Regions from separate parts of the Actinomadura vinacea genome, predicted to be linked through region 2. Evidence: riboswitches for the same ligand, from Rfam matches in the RefSeq annotation. Region 2 holds a riboswitch; the other holds the start of a gene.
The links. A riboswitch is a leader RNA that binds a small molecule or an ion and turns the genes downstream of it on or off. The one in region 2 is predicted to bind ZMP and ZTP.
Positions count from the first base shown of each region.

Region 1 (10,631 bases), on a different contig from region 2:
CGGGAAGGCGCAGTCGTCCAACTCCATGGCGGTGCCCTCGGCGGCCTTGACCGCCTGCGGAATCTCCAGCAGGCGCAGGCGTACCGGGGTGTCGGCGCCCAGCAGCTGGCCGGACGCGATACGGAAGAGCAGCGCGTAGCCGATCTGGCCGGCGGCGCCGGTGACGGTGACGGTGACTGGGGTACGGCTCATTGCCTCTTCTTCTCCTGTGACCGGACGGGCTCAGGCGGCCATCCTTCGTTCTCGAACCCGACCGCCCGAGAGGGGCCCCACGCGGGATTCTCTCGCCGTCGAGATATTTCTCCGCCAGGCTATCGCGCACCGCGCCCGCCGGTACGCCCAGGTGCACCACCCGGCATGGCGCACCTCCCCGGACCCCGTCCCGAACACACCGAAGGCCGCCCCGGGATCACCGGGACGGCCTTCGCACGCATGTGCTCTCCGCTCGTGCCGGAGTCGGGAAGATCAGCCGTTGATCTTCTTCTGGAGGTTGGTGTCGAGGGCCTCCAGGAACCCCTGCGTGGTCAGCCACTCGGTCTCAGGGCCGACGAGCAGGGCCAGATCCTTGGTCATCTGGCCGCCCTCGACCGTCTCGACGCAGACCTGCTCGAGCTTGCGAGCGAAATCCGTCACAGCGGGGGTGTTGTCGAGCTTGCCGCGGTGCTCCAGGCCCCGGGTCCAGGCGAAGATGGACGCGATCGGGTTGGTGGAGGTCGGCTTGCCCTGCTGGTGCTGCCGGTAGTGGCGGGTCACCGTGCCGTGCGCGGCCTCGGCCTCGACGGTCTTGCCGTCCGGGGTCATCAGCACGGAGGTCATCAGGCCGAGCGAGCCGAAGCCCTGGGCGAGGGTGTCGGACTGCACGTCGCCGTCGTAGTTCTTGGCGGCCCAGACGAAGCCGCCGTCCCACTTGAGCGCGGCGGCGACCATGTCGTCGATGAGGCGGTGCTCGTAGGTCAGGCCCTTGGCCTCGAAGTCGGCCTTGAACTCGGTGTCGAAGATCTCCTGGAAGAGGTCCTTGAACCGGCCGTCGTAGGCCTTGAGGATCGTGTTCTTCGTCGACATGTACAGCGGCATCTCGCGGTCGAGCGCGTACCGCATGGTGGTCCGGGCGAAGTCGCGGATCGACTCGTCGAAGTTGTACATGCCCAGCGCGACGCCGCCGCCGGGGAAGCGGGCGACCTCGAACTCCATCGGCTCACCGCTGCCCTCGTCGGGCGTGTAGGTGATGGTCACCGTGCCCGGGCCCGGGACGACGAAGTCGGTGGCGCGGTACTGGTCGCCGTGCGCGTGGCGGCCGATGATGATCGGCTTGGTCCAGCCGGGCACCAGCCGGGGGATGTTGGAGGCCACGATCGGCTCGCGGAACACCACGCCGCCGAGGATGTTGCGGATCGTTCCATTGGGGGAACGCCACATCTTCTTGAGGCCGAACTCCTCAACGCGTGCCTCGTCCGGGGTGATCGTCGCGCACTTGACGCCGACGCCGTGCTGCTTGATGGCGTTGGCGGCGTCGATCGTCACCTGGTCGTCGGTGGCGTCCCGATGCTCCATCCCGAGGTCGTAGTACTTCAGGTCGACATCGAGGTACGGCAGGATCAACTGGTCCTTGATGAATTTCCAGATGATCCGGGTCATCTCGTCGCCGTCGAGCTCGACGACGGGGCCCGCTACTTTGATCTTGGGCATGCTGTTGCTGTCCCTTTCCTACACCGGCCAGCAGTCCTTGTAAGGCTCAACTGCGAAGGCTATCCGAGAGCGCCGGGAGGTCTAGACCTGGCCTCTACCCTGGCTTGACCCCGGGGGGCGCGTCCCCCGGACCGCCGCGCGGACTCCCCCGGTTCGCCAGGAGGAACCGCGCTCCGCGCACGACGAACACCACGGCGATCAGCATTCCGAACGCCGCGGCGACGGCCAGCCCCGTCTTGTTCATGGGCGGGACGCTCAGCGCCACGAACGCGACCGCCTCGCCGAGGAACACCAGCGTCCAGCAGTCGATCGAGCGGCTCCGGACCGCCAGCATGCCGAGCTGGGCCTCCGGGAGGAGCAGCCGGGCCAGGGCGCCGAACAGCAGCGCCGCGGCGATCAGCACCGAGCCCTTGCGGAAGTAGTGGAAGAAGCACAGCACGAGCCCGGCCGCCACGCCGCACAGGACGATCAGGTAGGGCAGCTGGCCCAGCCAGTGCGGCCCGGCGCCGCGCCCCTTGGGCGGCCTGCGCCGCCGCCGGCGCAACTCGGTGCTCATGGGACCGACCGTAGCCGGTTCCGGCCCCTCCCGTGGCGCCCCCTCACATCTGCCCGGGAAGGGGCCGCCTTGACGGGAGATTTCTCTCACCTTTACGTCTTCCGCCGCAACCTCTTCACGCCGAAACCGTGACGGATGAGGCCCAGAGCGTCCCGATGGACGCCACATGCCTTGTGGCATCGGTCCTACCGGCCAGTAGGAGGGTGTGACGGGTACGCGGCCGGGTAACCCGCCAGACAGGGGTCGCTAACTAGCTGGGAGGACTGCCGTGGAGGGGCCGTTCATGCGGATCGAGGACAGCGGGCTGGTGGTGCCGCTGCGCCCCGACGTCACGACGGTCGGCCGAGGGCGGGGAGTGGACATCCGCCTCGACGACCCGAGTGTGTCCCGTTTGCACGCAGAGATCGTTCGTCGCGGCCCGTACGTCTACGTCGTCGACATGGGACTGTCCCGCAACGGGACACGTGTCAATGGCCGCCCGATCGCCCGCCGGGTCCTGGAGGACGGCGACGTCGTCAGCTTCGGCACGGCGCGCTGCCGGATGGGGGGCATCCCCCGTGAGGAGGTCGATCCCGACGTCGAGTTGCGGCGCGCCGTGGCTCCGGAGCTCACCCGACGCGAGGTCGACGTGCTGACCTCGCTGTGCCGGCCGGCGCTGTCGGACGAGGCGTTCGTCGCACCCGCCACCGCGCGGGAGATCGCCGCCGACCTGGTCGTCACCGAGGCGGCCGTCAAGCAGCACCTGCTGCGGCTCTACCAGAAGTTCCGCATCCCCGAGGGCGCCAACCGGCGCACCCGGCTCGCCAACGAGGTCATCGCGATGGGCCTGGTCCGCCCACTGCCGCCGGTGCACGTGCCGCAGCAGAACCGTCCGATCGACGCGGGTCGGAGCAGAGGCCCGGAAGTCCGCCGCCCGGGGCCGCACGCCCCGGGCCATGTCACCGCGGCGAGCCGCCAGGCGGCCGCGGCGGGGCGCCGGGCGAGCTGATGAAGTGATCGTGCGATCGCCCCGTCCCGGGTAGCGCTGTGCCAGGGGCGATCGCCACGCCACCCGTACGGGGCCGCCGGCCGGCGGCCCCGTACGGGTGTCAGGCGGCCTCGGCGGCCTCGACGACGTTGGACAGCAGCATCGCGCGGGTCATGGGGCCGACGCCGCCCGGGTTGGGCGCGACCCAGCCGGCCACGTCGTGGACGTCGGCGGCGACGTCCCCGGCGAGCTTGCCGTCGACGCGGGAGACGCCGACGTCCAGGACGGCGGCTCCGGGCTTGACCATGTCCGCGGTGATCAGGCCGGGGACGCCGGCGGCGGCCACGATGATGTCGGCGGCGCGGGTGTGCGCGGCCAGGTCGCGGGTGCCGGTGTGGCAGAGCGTCACGGTGGCGTTCTCGCTGCGCCGGGTGAGGAGCAGCCCGAGCGGGCGGCCGACGGTCACGCCGCGGCCGATCACCGTGATCTCGGCGCCGCGGACCGGGACCTCGAAGCGGCGCAGCAGGGCGACGATGCCCTTGGGGGTGCACGGCAGCGGCGCGGGCTGCATCAGGACGAGCCGCCCGAGGCTGATCGGGTGCAGTCCGTCGGCGTCCTTGAGCGGGTCGATGCGTTCGAGCACGCGCTGCTCGTCCAGGCCCTTGGGGAGCGGCAGCTGGACGAGGTAGCCGGTGCAGGCGGGGTCGTCGTTCAGTTCGGCGACCGCCCGTTCCACGTCGTCCTGGGTGGCGCCGGCGGGCAGGTCGCGGCGGATGCTCTCGATGCCGACCTCGGCGCAGTCGCGGTGCTTCATGTTGACGTAGGCGGTGCTGCCCGGGTCGTCGCCGACCAGGACGGTGCCCAGGCCGACGGTCACGCCGCGCTCGCGCAGCGCCTCGACCCGCACCTTGAGATCGGCGCGGATCTCCGCCGCGGTGGCCTTGCCGTCCAGGATCTGTGCCGTCATCCGTACCTCCGCGCTGATCTGGCCGGGAGCCTCGTCCGGGCGGGGGTGCCCGGTCCCGGCTCGGTGCCGGCCACCCAGGCGCGCGGTGTCCGGACTGCTTCGCTCCCCGGTGGTCGAGTCCACCTTGATCGCGCCAGTCACGTCCCGGCCAGTCTACCGACGTCTCTTCTAGTCCTCGTCAGGGCGTTCGCGCCAGGACAGCAGGCGGTCGGTTCCGTGCCAGCCGAGGTGGGCGGCCAGGAGGGCGGCGCACAGGGCGGCGGCGATGCCGATCACGTGGCGGGATTCGGCGAGCAGCGAGGCGGTCCGCGTCACGCTCGACAGCAGCAGGGTCAAAAGGACGTCCATGCACGGGCTCCATCAGCGAGGGTCGCGCCGAGGCTGGGCGGAGGGGGTGCGCGACCCGGCCGAGGCTACCAACCATAAAAGGTAAAAACGCCCATGATCGGCCAAATCACCCTCGGGTCCGGTGCGCCGGAACGCGCCGGACCCGAGAGGATCGGCGGAGGATCAGTGGAAGAAGTGCCGGACGCCGGTGAAGTACAGGGTGATCCCGGCCTTCTCCGCGGCGGCGATCACATCGTCGTCGCGGATCGAGCCGCCCGGTTCGACGATCGCCCGCACCCCCGCCCTGGTCAGCACCTCCAGCCCGTCCGGGAACGGGAAGAAGGCGTCGGACGCGCCGACCGCGGCGGCGGCCCGCTCGTCCCCGGCCCGCGAGACCGCCAGCCGGGCGGAGTCGACCCGGTTCACCTGGCCCATGCCGACGCCGACCGTGGCGCCGTCGGCGGCCAGCAGGATCGCGTTCGACTTCACCGAGCGGCACGCCTTCCACGCGAACGCCAGATCGCGCAGCGTGGCCTCGTCGGCGGGCGTGCCGGTCTTGAGCTCCCAGCCGGACGGGTCGTCGCCCGCCTCGTCCACCCGGTCGACCGTCTGCAGCAGCACGCCGCCGTCGATGCGGCGGAACTCCACCGGGTTCGCCGGCCCCTCCGGGCAGCGCAGCAGCCGGATGTTCTTCTTGCGGGTGAGGATCTCCAGCGCCGCGTCCTCGAAGCCGGGCGCCACGATCACCTCGGTGAAGATGTCGGCGACCTGCTCGGCCATCGCCGCGGTCACCGAGCGGTTCACCGCGATCACGCCGCCGTAGGCCGACACCGGGTCGCAGGCGTGCGCCTTGCGGTGCGCCTCGGCCACGTCGGCGCCGATCGCGATGCCGCACGGGTTGGCGTGCTTGATGATCGCGACGGCCGGGTCGGCGAAGTCGTAGGCGGCGCGGCGGGCCGCGTCGGCGTCCACGTAGTTGTTGTAGGACATCTCCTTGCCGTGCAGCTGCTCGGCGCCCGCCAGCCCGCCGGTGTCGTCGCCGTAGAGCGCGGCGCGCTGGTGCGGGTTCTCCCCGTACCGCAGGACGGCCGACCGCTCCCAGACCGAGCCCAGGAAGTCGGGCCACGCCGCCTCGGCGGCGACCTCGTCGGGGGCGTACCCGTCGGCGAACCAGGAGGCCACGGCGACGTCGTAGGCGGCGGTGTGCGCGAACGCGCGGGCCGCGAGCCGGCGCCGCTCGTCCAGGGTGAAGCCCCCCGCCTGGACGGCCGCGAGCACCGCCGGGTAGGAGGCGGGGTCGACGACGACCGACACGCTGGCGTGGTTCTTGGCGGCGGCGCGCACCATGGTGGGCCCGCCGATGTCGATCTGCTCGACGCACTCGTCGGGCCCGGCACCGGAGGCGACCGTCTCGGAGAACGGGTAGAGGTTCACCACCGCCAGATCGAACGGCTCGACGCCGAGGTCGTCGAGCTGCTGGAGGTGGTCGTCCTTGCGCCGGTCGGCCAGCAGCCCGGCGTGCACCTTGGGGTGCAGGGTCTTGACCCGGCCGTCCAGGCACTCGGGGAACCCGGTGAGCTTCTCCACCTTCATCACCGGGATCCCGGCGGCGGCGATCCGGCCCGCCGTGGAACCGGTGGAGACGATCTCCACACCGGCCTCGTGCAGGCCCCGGGCCAGCTCCTCCAGCCCGGTCTTGTCGTAAACGCTGATCAGCGCGCGCCTAATCGCCAGTCGGCTCACCGGCCGTGCTCCCCTCATCGTCTGCGGACGTGTTGCAGGTCCTGCACTTCATGGAGACCCGCCGGCCCTCGGCGGTCCAGCCGTCGCGGGCCAGGCGCCCCACGACCTCGACCATGAGCCGGCGCTCCACCTGCTTGATGCGCTCGTGCAGGGAGTCTTCGTCGTCGTGCCAGCGAACGGGCACGGCCTCCTGGGCGATGACGGGTCCGGTGTCCACGCCTTCGTCGACGAAGTGCACCGTACAGCCCGTGAGCTTGACCCCGTACGCCAGGGCGTCCCGCACCGCGTGCGCGCCCGCGAAGGACGGCAGCAGCGCGGGATGGGTGTTGATGGTGCGGCCGCCGAACCGGGCCAGGAACACCGGGCCGAGGATCTTCATGAATCCGGCGGAGACCACCAGATCGGGCTCGTGCGCGGCGATCGCCTCGGTGAGCGCGACGTCCCACGCGGCGCGGTCGGCGAAGTCGGGGATCCGGACGGTGAAGGCGGGCAGTCCGGCGCGTTCGGCGCGGGCCACCCCGCCGGTGCCGTCGCGGTCGGCACCCACGGCAACCACTTCGGCACCGTAGGCTGGATCCGCGCACGCGTCGAGCAGCGCCTGTAGGTTGGTCCCCGCGCCGGAGACGAGGACGACGAGCCGGGCGGACACCATGACTCCTTGGTGGACGGTGCTGGTGGACGTCGGACCCGCGGCGGGCCGACGATGGGCGGACCGGGCACGGTCCGGGCACGGCGGCGTGACCGGGCCGTGTAAAGACTATCGGCCCTGTTCGACGCGGCGGCATCCGCACCAGAGGTCGGCATCAGGAGGACGGAACGTTGAGTGAGCAGCCGGACCACGGCGACGGCGGGATCGGCCGGGACACCGCCCCCGCCACCGGCGGGCCCGCGGGGCAGGGCGGCGACGCCGGTCGCGCGGGGCGGCGCGCACTGTGGCTCGGCGGCGGCGCGCTGGTCCTGACCCCCTTCTTCTTCCCGGTGGGGCTGGTGCTGGGCATCGCCGCGCTGGTGGTGGGGATCAAGGCGCGCAAGCAGGCCGTACGGGAGAAGACCGCGGCGCCGGGCGCGATCGGCGGGATCGTGCTGGGCGCGGTCGGGCTGGCGATGGCGAGCTTCTGGCTCGCGGTGACGGCGCTGCTGTGGCCGCAGCTGAGCGGCTACCAGGAGTGCCTGGGCTCGGCCAACACCAAGACCGACGAGACCCACTGCCGCGACCGCTACTTCTCCGAGATCGAGAAGAAGCTGAACCTGCCGGAGGGCAGCATGTCCCGCTACGGCGACATGTTCTGAGCGGGGCGCCGGTCAGTCAATTTCGGGGGGACGACCCCCCAGCCCCCCGGCAAAAGCAGACTGACCGACGCCCTCCACTCCGCTGGCGCTCCGTTCCGGTCGCCGGTCAGTCAATTTCGGGGGGACGACCCCCCAGCCCCCCGGCAAAAGCAGACTGACCGACGCCCTCCACTCCGCTGGCGCTCCGTTCCGGTCGCCGGTCAGTCATCTTCGGGGTCGTCCCTGAGGACGTAGATGGCGCCGCCTCGGGTCTCGATGCGCTCGACGTCCTCGCGGGGCGCGGGGACCTTGCGCGGAGCGGGTTCGGGCTCGTCGGCGACGGGTTCTTCCTCCTCGGCGGCCCAGCGCGTGTCGTGGGCGGGCTCTTCGGGCCCGTCCGCCGGTACGGGCTCGGCGGGGCGCCTGGGAGCCTTGGCGTGCTTGCGCGGCCCGAGGACGGGCTCGGCCTCCTCGAACTCCAGCGCGCCGTCGTCGAACGGCGCGGGCTTGCGCGCGGGCGCCGCAGGCCGCTGGACGGGCTCGGGGCCCGGGACGGGCGCGGCGAGGATGGGCTCGGGCCGGGACGGTCCGGCGGGCTCCGCCGCCGGCGCGGGCTGGGAGGTGGTCCTCTCCTCGCGCCGCCGCTCCCGCTTCTCGGCGGCCCGCCGCCTGGGGGCGCGCTCCTTGCGGGTCCGCGACCGTGGCCGCTCCTCCTCGTCGCCCGCCGCCTCGGCGCGGCGGAGCGCCCGCCAGTTGGCCAGCCAGGCCGCGATGGCGGCGGAGATGCCGACCTCCAGGGCCGCCAGCAGGCCGACCTGCCACGGCGACGGGCCCATGGTCGCCAGCCGTCCGCCGCCCAGCGGGCCGCCCGCCAGGGCGCTCAGCCCGGCCGCGACGGCCCCGGTCAGGGCGCCGGAGGTGAAGCCCCAGAGCGGCGCGGCCTCGTACAGGGGGCTCGGCAGGGCGCGGACGGTCAGCACGCCGCCCACGGCCCCCGCGAGGAACGGGCCGGCCAGCGCGACCAGTGAGACCAGCGGGGCCGGGCCAGGCTCGGGCAGCGCGGCCAGCGGCGGGAACAGCGGGACGACGTCGATGAAGATGCCGGAGGGCGAGACCCCGGTGCCGGCGCCGACCGAGAAGCCGGGGCCGATCGCGTACGCCATGCCCCAGATGACCCCGTTCGGCAGGAAGGCCAGCTGCAGCAGCAGGAGCAGGAGCCCTCCGACGGCGCCGGGGGCGAGCGCGTCGTACAGCTCCGTGGCCTGCGGGATGTGCAGCGCCAGAGAGGCACCGACCAGTACCGCGCCCGAGCCGAGCAGGACGGCGGTGGCCCCGGCGACGCCGATCACCAGCGAGCGGGGGCGTTCGGGCAGCAGCCGCAGCAGGGCGCCCAGGCCGGAGCGGACCCGCCGGCCGCGCGCGGCGACCAGGGCGCGGGCGGCGCCGAGCGCTCCCGCGCCCAGCGCGACGACGAACGCGGCGACCAGCGCCTGCCACGCGGACGGGCGGACGGCGGGCGAGGTGGCGGCCAGCGCGAGCAGCCCGGCCAGGGCGGCGTAGGGCGCGGCCAGCGCGACCGCGACGTGCACCACGCCGATCCGGGGACGGCCGGGCACCCCGGCGGCCCGGATCATCCAGCCGCCGCTGCGGTAGAGCAGGGCCCCGGGCAGGACGATCAGGCCGAGGGGCAGCAGCCCCACGCGGCCCTGGGGGACCGAGAACCCGGCGTGATGGGACACCAGCCACAGGTTGACCGCGGTGCGGAACACCCCGGGCAGCCCTGGGCCGAGGGCGGTGCGGGGCGCGGCGATCCAGCCGAGCAGCGTGATCGTGGTGAGCACGGCGAGCCCGATGCCGATGCACCACAGCGCGCCGACCAGACCGGTGACGTACAGCGGGCGCGGCGCTCCGCCGCCCCGGTCTCCCCGGTCGCCGCCGTCGTCCTCAGAGGAGCGGGCCGCGGCCGCCCTCGCCGGCTCCGATCTCCCCCGCTGTCCAGGGCTAGCGTCGTTCACGCGTTCCATGCTGGCACCCCGGCCGCGCCCCGGCGGCCCGCCCGTCCGGCGTGTCGTCTTTGTCGTCGGTGATCAGCGGGCGTAGTGGACGTCGTAGAGCGCGGTTAGGCGGGGAAGGTGGCGCCTTGTCTCCTCACGGTCGTCGAAATCCCAGCCGGGGCCGGGATCGGAGTGCTTGATCGTGTACGCGTCGTGCGGCATCTCCTCGCCCTGGGCCGTCCGGTAGGCGCCGTAGGCGATGCCCAGCATGGACTCGTTGTCGAGCTCCATGAAGTCCTTGGCGGCCTCCTGGACGACGGGGTTCCCGGCGAGCGAGTCGGGGTCGGCGACCGCGCTCTCGAACGTCGCGCGCCCCTGGCCGATCAGCCAGCCGCGGAAGTAGTCGAACCCGTCGTCGGAGCAGCCGCCGTTGATCGTGTAGGCGGCGCCCCAGAGCGGCTCGCGGTACGACTCGGACATCAGGTCCCAGAAGAGCTGCTGGAAGGCGAGGATGTCCTCGCGCGGCCGCACCGCGAGCAGCGCGGTGGCCCGCTCGGCGATGGCACGGTCGTCGGGGGCGCCCTCGCGGGCCTGGTCGATGAGGTGCCAGAAGTCTTGTCTATCCACAGGGGCCGAGCATGCCAGCCCCGTCCGACAGGAAACGAAAGACGCCCGGGCCGCCGGACGAACGGCTCGGGCGTCTTTTCGGACTCTGAGCTCAGGTCAGAGGTTCTTCATGATGTCGCGCATCAGGCGGGCCGTCTCGCTCGGGGTCTTGCCGACCCGGACGCCGACCTTCTCCAGCGCCTCCTTCTTGGCCTGGGCGGTGCCGGCCGATCCGGAGACGATGGCGCCCGCGTGGCCCATCGTCTTGCCCTCGGGGGCGGTGAACCCGGCCACGTAGCCGACGACCGGCTTGGTGACGTGCTCCTCGATGTAGGCCGCGGCGCGCTCCTCGGCGTCGCCGCCGATCTCACCGATCATCACGATCGCGTCGGTGCCGGGGTCGTCCTGGAACGCCTTCAGGGCGTCGATGTGGGTGGTGCCGATGACCGGGTCGCCGCCGATGCCGACGCAGGTGGAGAAGCCGATGTCGCGCAGCTCGTACATCATCTGGTACGT
Region 1 is NZ_BAAARW010000038.1:163,017-173,647, reverse strand. Features, by position in the region: gene ABD340_RS40620 (malate dehydrogenase) at 1-192, opposite strand, end outside; gene ABD340_RS40615 (NADP-dependent isocitrate dehydrogenase) at 466-1,686, opposite strand; gene ABD340_RS40610 (DUF3017 domain-containing protein) at 1,781-2,242, opposite strand; gene ABD340_RS40605 (FHA domain-containing protein) at 2,511-3,230, shown strand; gene ABD340_RS40600 (bifunctional methylenetetrahydrofolate dehydrogenase/methenyltetrahydrofolate cyclohydrolase) at 3,331-4,176, opposite strand; ZMP/ZTP riboswitch at 4,242-4,327, opposite strand; gene ABD340_RS40595 (hypothetical protein) at 4,345-4,524, opposite strand; gene purH (bifunctional phosphoribosylaminoimidazolecarboxamide formyltransferase/IMP cyclohydrolase) at 4,687-6,246, opposite strand; gene purN (phosphoribosylglycinamide formyltransferase) at 6,227-6,898, opposite strand; gene ABD340_RS40580 (DUF4190 domain-containing protein) at 7,066-7,536, shown strand; gene ABD340_RS40575 (cell division protein PerM) at 7,737-9,530, opposite strand; gene ABD340_RS40570 (DUF4240 domain-containing protein) at 9,603-10,136, opposite strand; gene sucD (succinate--CoA ligase subunit alpha) at 10,233-10,631, opposite strand, start outside.
Region 1: another riboswitch for ZMP and ZTP. It lies ahead of ABD340_RS40600 (bifunctional methylenetetrahydrofolate dehydrogenase/methenyltetrahydrofolate cyclohydrolase); the one in region 2 lies ahead of ABD340_RS41545 (serine hydroxymethyltransferase).

Region 2 (10,631 bases):
CGCCGCCTCCTTCAGCGCCACGTCCACGTGCATGAGGGGAAGGTAGGCGAAGAAGCCGAAGCGGGTGGGGCGGCTCCTGACCAGGTCGGCGAGGGACTCGTTGAAGACGCGGGCACCGGCGGCGGCCTTCGCCTTGCCGTGGAAGATCTCGGACGGGGCGGGGGCGGAGGCGACGCCGAGGGCGATCCCGTTGGCGTCCATCGTCTCGAGGGTCTTCCGCAGGTCCCACTGGCCCCAGCGGGGGCCGCCCTGCGGGGGCAGCAGGCCGTTGTCGACGGCCCATTTCCGCATGGCGGGGGGCAGCGCGTGGTGGTGGGTGTCGATACGGCCCCCGCCCCCGCCGCCTCTGGCGGAGGCGGGCGCGGCGCTCACGGCGACGGCGGCCGTGGCGAGGGCGCCTGTGCGCAGGGCTGTGCGGCGGCTCATCGTTGACTTGTCCATGGTTAGGAGTGTGCGAGACAATCTCAGTTGAGACTATATGGGTTTCCCCCTGCTGCGGGGTGGTGCCAACCCCACCATCCTTCGACGCCGGTCGAGACGCCCCGGGCGTAACGTCGACGCATGTCCCTATTCCGTGACCTGCATGAACGCGACACACCGCTGCTGCTCCCCAACGCCTGGGACGTCGCGAGCGGGGCGGCGCTGGCCGAGGCGGGCTTCCCGGCGATCGGCACCACCAGCCTCGGTGTCGCCGCCGCGGCCGGGAAGCCGGACGCCGAGGGCGGCACCCGGCAGGAGACCCTCGCGCTCGCGCGTGGCCTGGCGCGGCTTCCGGTCCCAGTCACGGTCGACGTCGAGGGCGGCTTCTCGGATCGGGCCGAGGACGTCGCGGCGCTCGCCGCCGAACTGGCGTCGTACGGCATCGCGGGGATCAACATCGAGGACGGGCGGTCCGACGGTTCGCTGGGTCCGGCCGACCGGCAGAGTGCCTTGATCGGGGCGATCAAGGACGCGGCCCCCGGCCTGTTCGTGAACGCCCGCACCGACTCGTTCTGGCTGCCCGGGCACGAGGCGGAGACCCTGGAGCGGGTGCGCGCCTACACCGGGGCGGGTGCGGACGGCGTCTTCGTCCCGGGCATCGCCGAAGAGGCGGACGTGCGCGCGGTCGTGGCCGCGACGCCGCTGCCGGTGAACGTGCTCTTCCTCCCCGGCAGGGTCACCGTGGACGGACTGGCCGAGCTGGGCGTACGGCGGGTCAGCTACGGGTCGCTGCTGTTCCGCGCCGCGCTGCGCGCCGCCGTCACGACCGCGCTCACCGGCGGCCCGCCCGAAGGGGCCCCCTCGTACGCCGACGTCGAGCGGCTCGTCTCAGGCCTTGACGGCCTCCGCTGATCGGACGCGCTCGGCGACATAACGGCTCAGCCCGTCGGCCGGCCCCTCCTCGAAGGGGCGCATGCCCAGATGCTCGGCGACCTCGGCGGAGGCGGTGTTGGCCTCGTCGATCTCGGCGATCACCCGGGGCAGCGCCAGCACGTCGAAGGCGTGGTCGAGGACGGCCCGGGCCGCCTCGGCCGCCAGCCCATGCCCCCAGTGCTCCGGCTCCAGGCTGTAGACGATCTCCACGTCCAGCGCGTGCGCCGGGCCCTCCATCCGGCGCAGCCCCGCCACCCCGGCCAGCGGGCCCTCCGGGGCGAGCCGCAGCGCCCACAGGCCGAAACCCTCGGTGGCGAAGTCGTGCAGGCTCGCCTCGATGATCTCGGTGACCTGCTCGGCGCACAGGATCCGGTCGTCGAACAGGTGGCGGCGCACCCGCGGGCCCGTCCAGTGCGCCAGCAGGGCCCGGTGGTCGCCGGTGCCGACCGGGTGCAGGACGAGCCGGCCGGTGCGCAGCACGTCAAGCATCGCCGCCGTCCCCCCAGTCGGGCACGGGCTCGCCGTCCGGGACGCCCACCCGGAACACCTTCAGCTGCAGGGCCAGCGCGGCGTAGTAGCCGATCAGGGCGACCAGTTCCACCACGGCGGCGCGGCCCAGCGTCGCCACGGCCTCGGTGTAGACGGGGTCGCTCAGATCGCCGTCGGCGATCATCTGGCGGGCCGCCTCGTACACCACCCGCTCGCGCACGTCTCCGAGCATAGGCGCGTGGCCCTCGCGCAGCGCGGCCAGCTCCCGGTCGGTAAGCCCGGCACGGTGCCCGATCCGCTCATGCGCGTACCACTCGTAGTCCGAGCGCCGGTGCGCCGCCACCACCAGGATCGCGATCTCCCGCTCCCGCTTGGTGAAGGCGGTGCGGAAGCGCAGCGCGGCGCCCAGCTCCTGCAGCGGCAGCCCGACCGCCGGGCTGTAGAGCATCGCGTTGAACGGGCCCAGCAGTCGGCCCTCGTCGTCGACGTAGCGGATGGGCGAGGGCGCGTCGCGGCGCGGGCCGCCGGTGACCGCGTCGTACACCTCCCGCTGCTCCTCGCCCAGCAGTCCGGGCCTCAGCAGGGGCAGACGGGCGCCGGGACGGTGTTCGTCGCCGGACCCGGCGTTGACGGGATGATCGATCACCCATCGCACGCTAGGCGCTCGCGGGGAGGCCCTCAAGTGGTGTCCAAAAGGTGGAACCGGGAGCTCACGGTGACGTGGCGGTTCCGTGACAGGATGGCCGGGTGACCACCGGCATCTACGACGACCCCTGGGCCTACGAGCTCGCGTGCTCGTTCCGCGACGTGCCTGCCGAGGTGGACGTGCTGCTCGGCTGGTGCGCCCGGCACCGTCCCGGGCACGGGACGGTCCGCAGCGCGCTGGAACTGGCCGCGGGCCCCGCCGAGCACGCCCGCGAGCTGTCCCGCCGCGGCGTCGCGGCGACCGCGCTGGACCTGCACCCGGCGATGTGCGCGTACGCCGCCGAGCGGGCCAAGGCGCAGGACGTGGAGCTGGAGGTCGTCCAGGACGACATGACCCGCTTCGACCTGGGCCGCCGGTTCGACCTGGTGATCACGATGCTGGACTCCACGTCCCACCTGATGGACCTGGACGCGTTCACCGCGCACCTCGGCCGGGCCGCCGCCCACCTGGCGGACGGCGGCCTCTACGTCGTCGAGATGTCCCATCCGAGCGACCGGCTCGGCGACGAGCCCAGTACCAGCACCGGATGGACGGTGGAGCGCGGCGAGACGCGCGCCACCGTCCGCTGGGGCGAGCCCGCCGACCGCCTCGACCCGATCACGCAGATCTCGACCGACCATGTGACGGTGACGGTCGCCGAGGGCGACCGGCCGGTCCGGGTGATCCAGGACGTGGTGCCCTACCGGTTCTGGAGCGCGACCGAACTGGACGCGGCCGTGCGCCTGTCCGGAGCGCTGGAGCCGGTCGCGCGGTACGGCGACTTCGGCGAGGTGGCCGTCACCGCGCCGGACGCCTGGCGCATGATCACCGTGTTCCGGGCCCGCTGACTCAGGGCGCGGGCGCCCAGCCCGGCATCGGGTGCCCGGCCAGCAGCTCGCGGATCTCGGCCGCCACCCGCCGCTCCGCCGCGGCCGCCTCGTCCGCGCCGCGCGCGACGGCCTGGACGATGTCGTCGATCCACGCCGCGAGCCGCGGCATCTGCGCCGGCTCCAGCCCCCGCGTGGTGATCGCGGCGGTGCCCACCCGCAGCCCGGACGGATCGAACGGCTTGCGCGGGTCGAACGGCACCGCGTTGTAGTTGAGCTCGATCCCGGCCCGGTCGAGGGCCTGCGCGGCGGGCTTGCCCGGCACCCCCTTGTTGGTCAGGTCGATGAGGATGAGGTGGTTGTCGGTGCCGCCCGAGATGAGGTCGTAGCCGCGTCCGGCCAGCGCCTCCGCCAGTGCCCGCGCGTTGGCGACGATCCGGTGGGCGTAGGCGGAGAAGTCCGGCTGCGCGGCCTCCTTCAGCGCGACCGCGATCGCGGCGGTGGTGTGGTCGTGCGGGCCGCCCTGCAGGCCGGGGAAGACCGCCTTGTCGACCGCGGCGGCGTGCTCGGCCGTCGACAGCACCATCGCGCCGCGCGGGCCGCGCAGCGTCTTGTGCGTGGTCGTGGTGATCACGTCGGCACGGCCGGCCGGGGACGGGTGCGCGCCGCCCGCGATCAGCCCGGCGATGTGCGCGATGTCGGCGGCCAGCACCGCGCCCGACTCGCGCGCGATCTCGGCGAACGCGGCGAAGTCGATCGTGCGCGGGATCGCGGTGCCGCCGCACCAGATGAGCTTGGGCCGCTCCTTGAGCGCGAGGTCGCGGACCTCGTCCATGTCGACCCGGCCGGTGTCGGCGCGCACCCCGTACCGGACGGGGGTGAACCACTTGCCGGTCGCCGACACCGACCAGCCGTGCGTGAGGTGCCCGCCCATCGGCAGCGACAGGCCCATGACCGTGTCGCCCGGCTGGAGGAAGGCCATGTAGACGGCCAGGTTGGCGGGCGAGCCGGAGTAGGGCTGGACGTTGGCGTGCTCCACTCCGAACACCGCCTTGGCCCGCTCGATGGCCAGCAGCTCGATCGGGTCGATGTTCTGCTGGCCCTCGTAGTAGCGGCGTCCGGCGTAGCCCTCGGAGTACTTGTTGGTGAGCACCGAGCCGGTGGCCTCCAGCACGGCGGGCGAGACGTAGTTCTCCGAGGCGATGAGCCTGATCTTCTCGAACTGCCGGCGGGCCTCGGCCTCGACCAGGGCGGCGAGGTCGGGGTCCTGGCCGGCGAGATGCGGAAGGGACGGCTGGTGCATGGCGGCCTCCGTGCCGATCAGGGCCGCTGATCGGCTGGTCTGGCCGGAGGATCCGGTGGCGTTCGGGCGCGGACCCCCGGCTGCGGGGCCCGTACACCCAGGCGCGCGGTGTGCGGACTAGCTTCGCTCCCCGGTGGTCGACTCCACCTTGACTGCGCCAGTCGCGTCCGGCAAGTCTACCGGGCCGTCCGGACGCCGCGAGGGACGAAGCCGGGAGAGCCAGGGCAGCGGCACGGAGACGAACACCAGCCCGCCGAGCAGCAGCAGCGCCCCGGCGGTGGCGGGCGCCGACAGCCGCTCCCCCAGCACGGCGAGCGCCAGGACGGCCGCCACCAGCGGCTCGGCGAGGCTCAGCGTGCCCGCCGTCGCGGCGGTGACGCGGCGCAGCCCGTGCACGAAGCACATGTACGCGACCGCGGTGGTCGCGATGCCGAGCCACCCGACCAGCGCCCACGACCGCGCCCCGGCCAGGTCCGGCACGCCCTGCACGGCCCACGGCAGCAGCAGCGTCCCGCCGATCAGCAGCGTGACGGCGACCGCGGCGGCCATGCCCACCTGATGGTCCAGCAGGCGCTTGGCCGACACCGTGTAGACGCCGAAGCAGCAGGCCCCCAGCACGCCCAGCCCGACGCCGAGCGGGTCGGCCCCGCCACCGGAGCCCGGCAGCACCAGCAGCGCGCACCCGGCGATCGCGCACGCCGTCCCGACCGTCCAGCGGCGGGTCAGCCTCGTCCGCAGGACGAGCCGTTGGAACAGGCCGGTGGTGACCGGTGCCAGCCCGAACACCACGGCCGTGGCCACCGCCGCGCCCGTCCGGTCGACCGAGGTGAGGAAGGCGGCCTGGAACGTCCCGGTCGCCGCCGACGCGGCCAGCAGGGGCGGCCAGGCGGGCCGGGACAGCGCGGCGAACGAGCGCGGCGAGGTCGCCAGCACGAACGCGGCCAGCAGCAGGCCGCCCGACAGGATCCGGGCGTCCCCCAGCGTGATCGGCGAGGCCGGTGAATCGGCCAGGACCTGCGCCGGTCCGACCGTGCCCCACAGGACTCCGGCGGCCAGTACCAGCAGCACGCCCGAGAAGTTGTTCCGTTGGTCCATGCGGCCGACGCTAGGAGGAAATCCGGGCATTCGCGCGACAGGCCGTTGTTCGTTCGAGCTCAGCCGGTCACGGCATGGATTCTTCGACCGAGGAGGACACGAGGCCGGTTCAGGCGTAGGGAGTTCGGCGATCCTTGCGTTCCGGCACGGGAAGTTCGGACTGCTCGGCGGGCTGGACGTAGTCGTACACGACCGTGGTGCGCACGTCCACGAACTCCTTGCGCCGCGCCAGCCGGTCGAGCACGAAGTCGCGCAGGTACTGGGTGCTGGGCACGGCCACGTGCACCAGGATGTCCTCCGCTCCGGTCACCACGAAGACGGCCAGCGTCTCGGGCATCGCCGCCATGTGGTCGCGGGTCGACTCGATGGCCTCCCTCGACTGCGGCCGGATCCGGATCGAGATCAGCGCCTGCACGCTCCGGCCCAGCGCCTCCAGGTCGACGCTGGCGCGGAAGCCGGTGATGACACCGCGCGCCCGCAGCGCCCGGGTGCGCTCCAGCGCGGTGGACGGGGCGATGCCGACCGCCTCCGCCAGTTCCCGGTTGGTCTGCCGGCCGTCGCGCTGCAGACGGCGCAGGATCGCCTGATCTATCGCGTCCATGGGGGTCATTCCCGAATTTTATGCGGCGAGCGGGCCGGGGGCGGCCGCCGGCGGCCGGCAGCACCGTTCCGCCGTACGGTCGCTGAGAGTTCCCTGAAGATCAGAACGGTTCGCCCTGCTCGCTACGGAGCGGGACATCCGGTCCGCTAGGGTCTTCGGATAATGAAAACCGGACATCCACCACCATTGGTCCCGGATCCCTCTCCAGGGAGCGACGGCCCGGGTGGACCGGTTCCACCCGCGATCGGGGCCGAACGGCTGGGATGGCTGGACGCCCTCCGCGGCATCGCCGCGATCGTGGTGGCGCTGCACCACGGCTGCTACAACTACCTTCCGCAGTTCCGGCACGAGATCCTGCAGTGGCTCGACCCGGGCAGCGTCGGCGTGCTGCTGTTCTTCCTCGTCAGCGGCTACATCATCCCCGCGTCCCTGGAACGCACCGGCTCGCTGCGGCGGTTCTGGATCAGCCGGCTGTTCCGCATCTACCCGCTGCTGATCGCCGTGCTGACCGCCACCCTGCTGCTCGGCGTCACCGGGCTGAGCCCGCTGCGGCAGGGCCTGGGCGAGAGTTCCGAGCCGCTCGGCGCCGTCCTGGCGCACCTGACGATGATGCAGGACCTGCTCGCCGTGCCCAGCGCCCTCAACGTGCTGTGGACGCTGTCGTACGAGATGGTCTTCTACCTGCTCGTGGTCGCGCTGTTCGCGCTCGGCCGGCTCGACCGGCACTCGGCCGGTATCGCCACCGCGCTCGCGGTCGCCGCGCTCGGCCTGGGCGCCGTACTGCCCACCGCCGTGCTGTCCAGCCGACTCGGCGTCACCACCGTCGCCGTCACCACGGCGCTGGTCATGACCGCGGCGATCGCGCTGGCCTGCTCGTCCCGGGCCTGGATCGCCCGGACCGGGGCGCTGCTGGGCGGGGCGCTGGCGGTCGTGCTCGTCCTGGCCAACGCCCGCATCGAGGCATGGGAGGGCCTGGCCCTGCTCGGGGTGATGTTCGCCGGCACCGCGATCCACCGCGCCGAGCGCGGCCAGATCAGCGCGCGCGCCGCCGCCGTGGCCGTGGCCGCCGTCCTGACCGCGGCGATCGGCGGCGGGCTCTGGAACCTCACCGTCTACGCGCCCGGGCAGACGGAGGCCGTCCTCAAACGCTCCTGGGTGATCGGGATCGCGGTGACCGCGCTGCTCTTCGCGGCCGGCATGGCGCTGCGGCACCGGCGCACCCCGCGCCGGCTCACCCGGCTCGGCATGATCAGCTTCTCGGTGTACCTGGTGCATCCGGTGCTGCTGACGATCTCCGACCTCACCATCGGGCGGCCCCGCACCGACGCCCCGCTGCTGCTCGTCCCGTACCTGCTCGCGGTGCTGATCGTGAGCCATCTCACGTACCGGTGCGTCGAGGCGCCGCTGCAGCGCCTCGGGCGGCGGCTGGCGCGCCGCACCGCACCCGTCCGCCCGCCCGTCCTTCCCGCCGCCGGCCGCGGCGAAGACGGGAAGGACACGAGCGGACCGTCGGAACGCGAGAAGCCCGGCTCCCCGCCAGGGGGAGACCGGGCTACCCGGATCACGCGGTGACGCGGACCCGGTGGCAGGAGGGCACGGGGCTCAGACGCGGCCGGCGGACTCCATCGCGGCCTTGACCTTGGCGCGCTTCTCGCGCAGCTTGGACAGCGCCTCCTCGAGGATGGCCTCGCCGTCCTCGTCGCTGCGACGCTCCTTCACGTACGCCAGGTGCGTCTTGTAGGGCTCGGTCTTGGGCGGGGCCGGGGGGTTGTCAGAGTCCTGGCCCGCGGGGAACCCGCAGCGCGGGCAGTCCCAGGTGTCGGGAACCGCGACGTCGGTCGCGAAGCTGGGGCGGGTCTCGTGCCGGTTGGCGCAGTAGAAGGTCACCCAGACCCGGGGGGCCGCGTCTCCGCGCTCGGCCTCCCCCATCGGACCGGCGCCGACCCGGCTGCCCCGAATCGCGTTTCCACTACCCACGGATCACTCCTCGCTCGTGTGCGCCCACGCCGCACTGACCTCGCGGCGGGGCCTTTCGCTGTGGTACGGCCTGCTCAGCCGACGCCCTTGCTCTTGAACAGCAGCCCGAGCACGATGATCGAGGCGAACCAGATGACGCCGGTGGCGATCGTCAGCCGGTCGAGATTGCGCTCGACCACCGACGACCCGCCCAGCGACGAGGTGACGCCACCGCCGAACATGTCCGACAGGCCCCCGCCCTTGCCCTTGTGCGCGAGCACGAGGACCACCATGAGCAGGCTGGTGATGATGAGCACGGCGGACGCTGCGATGATCACTGTTGTGTGCCTCTTCCGGCCGACCCCGCGGCGCGGGGCACTTGGTCTTCAGCTGGTCTTCAGCTTCGTGTTCAGCTCGGTGTTCAAAGGAACGCTCGTGTTCTCGGGCGCGGTCACGGGTCGAACGCTCGCCCCGTCAGTACGGAAGGGTACGACGAACTTCCCGCTGGTTCGGCAAGAATCCCCGGACCGGAGGCGAATTGATCAGAACTGACCAGCCCCGATCGCCGCCGGAACCCGTGCGCCGGGCCCCGGCGGACCCCGATCACACCGAGACCGGCAGGTCCCGGTAGCGGCAGATCTTGACGAACTCGCCCGGATCCAGGCTGGCACCGCCGACCAGTGCGCCGTCCACATCGGCCTGCGCCATGATCCCGGCGATGTTCCCGCCCTTGACCGAACCCCCGTACAGGATACGCGTCTCGGCGGCCACCTCGCCGTCGTACAGCTCGGCGAGCCTGCCCCGGATCGCGGCGCAGACCTCCTGCGCGTCCGCGGGGGTGGCCACCTCCCCGGTGCCGATCGCCCAGACCGGCTCGTAGGCGATCACCAGGGTGCGCACCCGGTCGGCGGGGATCTTGTCCAGCGACCCGTCGATCTGCGCCAGCGTGTGCGCGACGTGGCGGCCCTCCTTGCGGACCTCCAGGCCCTCGCCGACGCACACGATCGGGGTGATGTCGTTGGCGATGGCGGCCTTGGCCTTGGCGTTGACCAGGGCGTCGTCCTCGTGGTGGTACTGGCGGCGCTCGGAGTGGCCGACGATCGCGTACGAACAGCCCAGCTTGGCCAGCAGCGCGCCGGAGACCTCACCGGTGTAGGCGCCGGAGGCGTGCGCGGAGACGTCCTGGGAGCCGTAGGCGATGTCCAGCTTGTCGGCGTCCACCAGCGTCTGCACCGAGCGCAGGTCGGTGAACGGCGGCAGCACGGCCACGTCGACCGCGTCGAAGTCGGCCTCCTTCAGCCCGAACGCGAGCTGCTGGACGAGCCTGATGGCCTCCAGATGGTTGATGTTCATCTTCCAGTTGCCGGCCATCAGCGGCTTGCGGCCGGAATTCTTGGCGGCGGGGGTCTTGGGGGCCATGCGTCAGTCCTCCAGAGCCTGCAGGCCGGGGAGCGTCTTGCCCTCGAGGTATTCGAGGCTTGCGCCGCCGCCGGTGGAGATGTGGGAGAAGCCGGACTCCTCGAAGCCCAGCTGCCGGACGGCGGCGGCCGAGTCGCCGCCGCCGACGACGGTGAACGCGCCGGAGCCGGCCAGGGCCTGCGCGACCGCCCGGGTGCCGTGCGAGTACGGCTCCATCTCGAACACGCCCATCGGGCCGTTCCAGAAGACGGTCGCGGCGTCGGCGAGGCGCTCGGCGAACAGCTTGCCCGACTCGGGGCCGATGTCGAGGCCGAGCCGGTCCGCCGGGATCGCGTCGGCGGAGACGACGCCGTGGTCGGCGTCGGCGGCGAAGGCGGTGGCGGCGACGATGTCGGCCGGCAGCACGAACTCCACGCCCGACTCCTCGGCCCGCCGCAGGTAGCCGCGGACGGTGTCGAGCTGGTCCTCCTCCAGGAGGCTCTTGCCGACCTCGTGCCCCTGGGCCTTGAGGAAGGTGAAGACCATCCCGCCGCCGATGAGGATCCGGTCGGCCTTGCCCAGCAGGTTCTCGATCACGCCGAGCTTGTCGGAGACCTTGGAGCCGCCCAGCACGACGGCGTAGGGGCGGGCGACGTCCTCGGTGAGCCTCTTGAGGACCTCGACCTCGGTCGCGATCAGCCCGCCGGCCGCGTGCGGCAGCCGTTCGGGCACGTCGTAGACGCTGGCGTGCTTGCGGTGCACCGCGCCGAAGCCGTCGCCGACGTACAGCTCGGCGAGGGCGGCGAGACGGTCGGCGAACGCGCCGCGCTCGGCGTCGTCCTTGCTGGTCTCCCCGGCCTCGAAGCGCAGGTTCTCCAGCAGCGCGACCTCGCCGTCGGCCAGCCCCGCGGCGGCGTCCCGGGC
Region 2 is NZ_BAAARW010000039.1:58,263-68,893, reverse strand. Features, by position in the region: gene ABD340_RS41570 (amidohydrolase family protein) at 1-441, opposite strand, end outside; gene ABD340_RS41565 (isocitrate lyase/PEP mutase family protein) at 562-1,332, shown strand; gene ABD340_RS41560 (GNAT family N-acetyltransferase) at 1,309-1,842, opposite strand; gene ABD340_RS41555 (carboxymuconolactone decarboxylase family protein) at 1,835-2,488, opposite strand; gene ABD340_RS41550 (class I SAM-dependent methyltransferase) at 2,590-3,375, shown strand; gene ABD340_RS41545 (serine hydroxymethyltransferase) at 3,377-4,657, opposite strand; ZMP/ZTP riboswitch at 4,746-4,830, opposite strand; partial or broken gene ABD340_RS41540 (DMT family transporter) at 4,952-5,752, opposite strand; gene ABD340_RS41535 (Lrp/AsnC family transcriptional regulator) at 5,862-6,362, opposite strand; gene ABD340_RS41530 (acyltransferase family protein) at 6,540-7,925, shown strand; gene ABD340_RS41525 (RNA polymerase-binding protein RbpA) at 7,956-8,330, opposite strand; gene secG (preprotein translocase subunit SecG) at 8,405-8,647, opposite strand; gene tpiA (triose-phosphate isomerase) at 8,913-9,728, opposite strand; gene ABD340_RS41510 (phosphoglycerate kinase) at 9,732-10,631, opposite strand, start outside.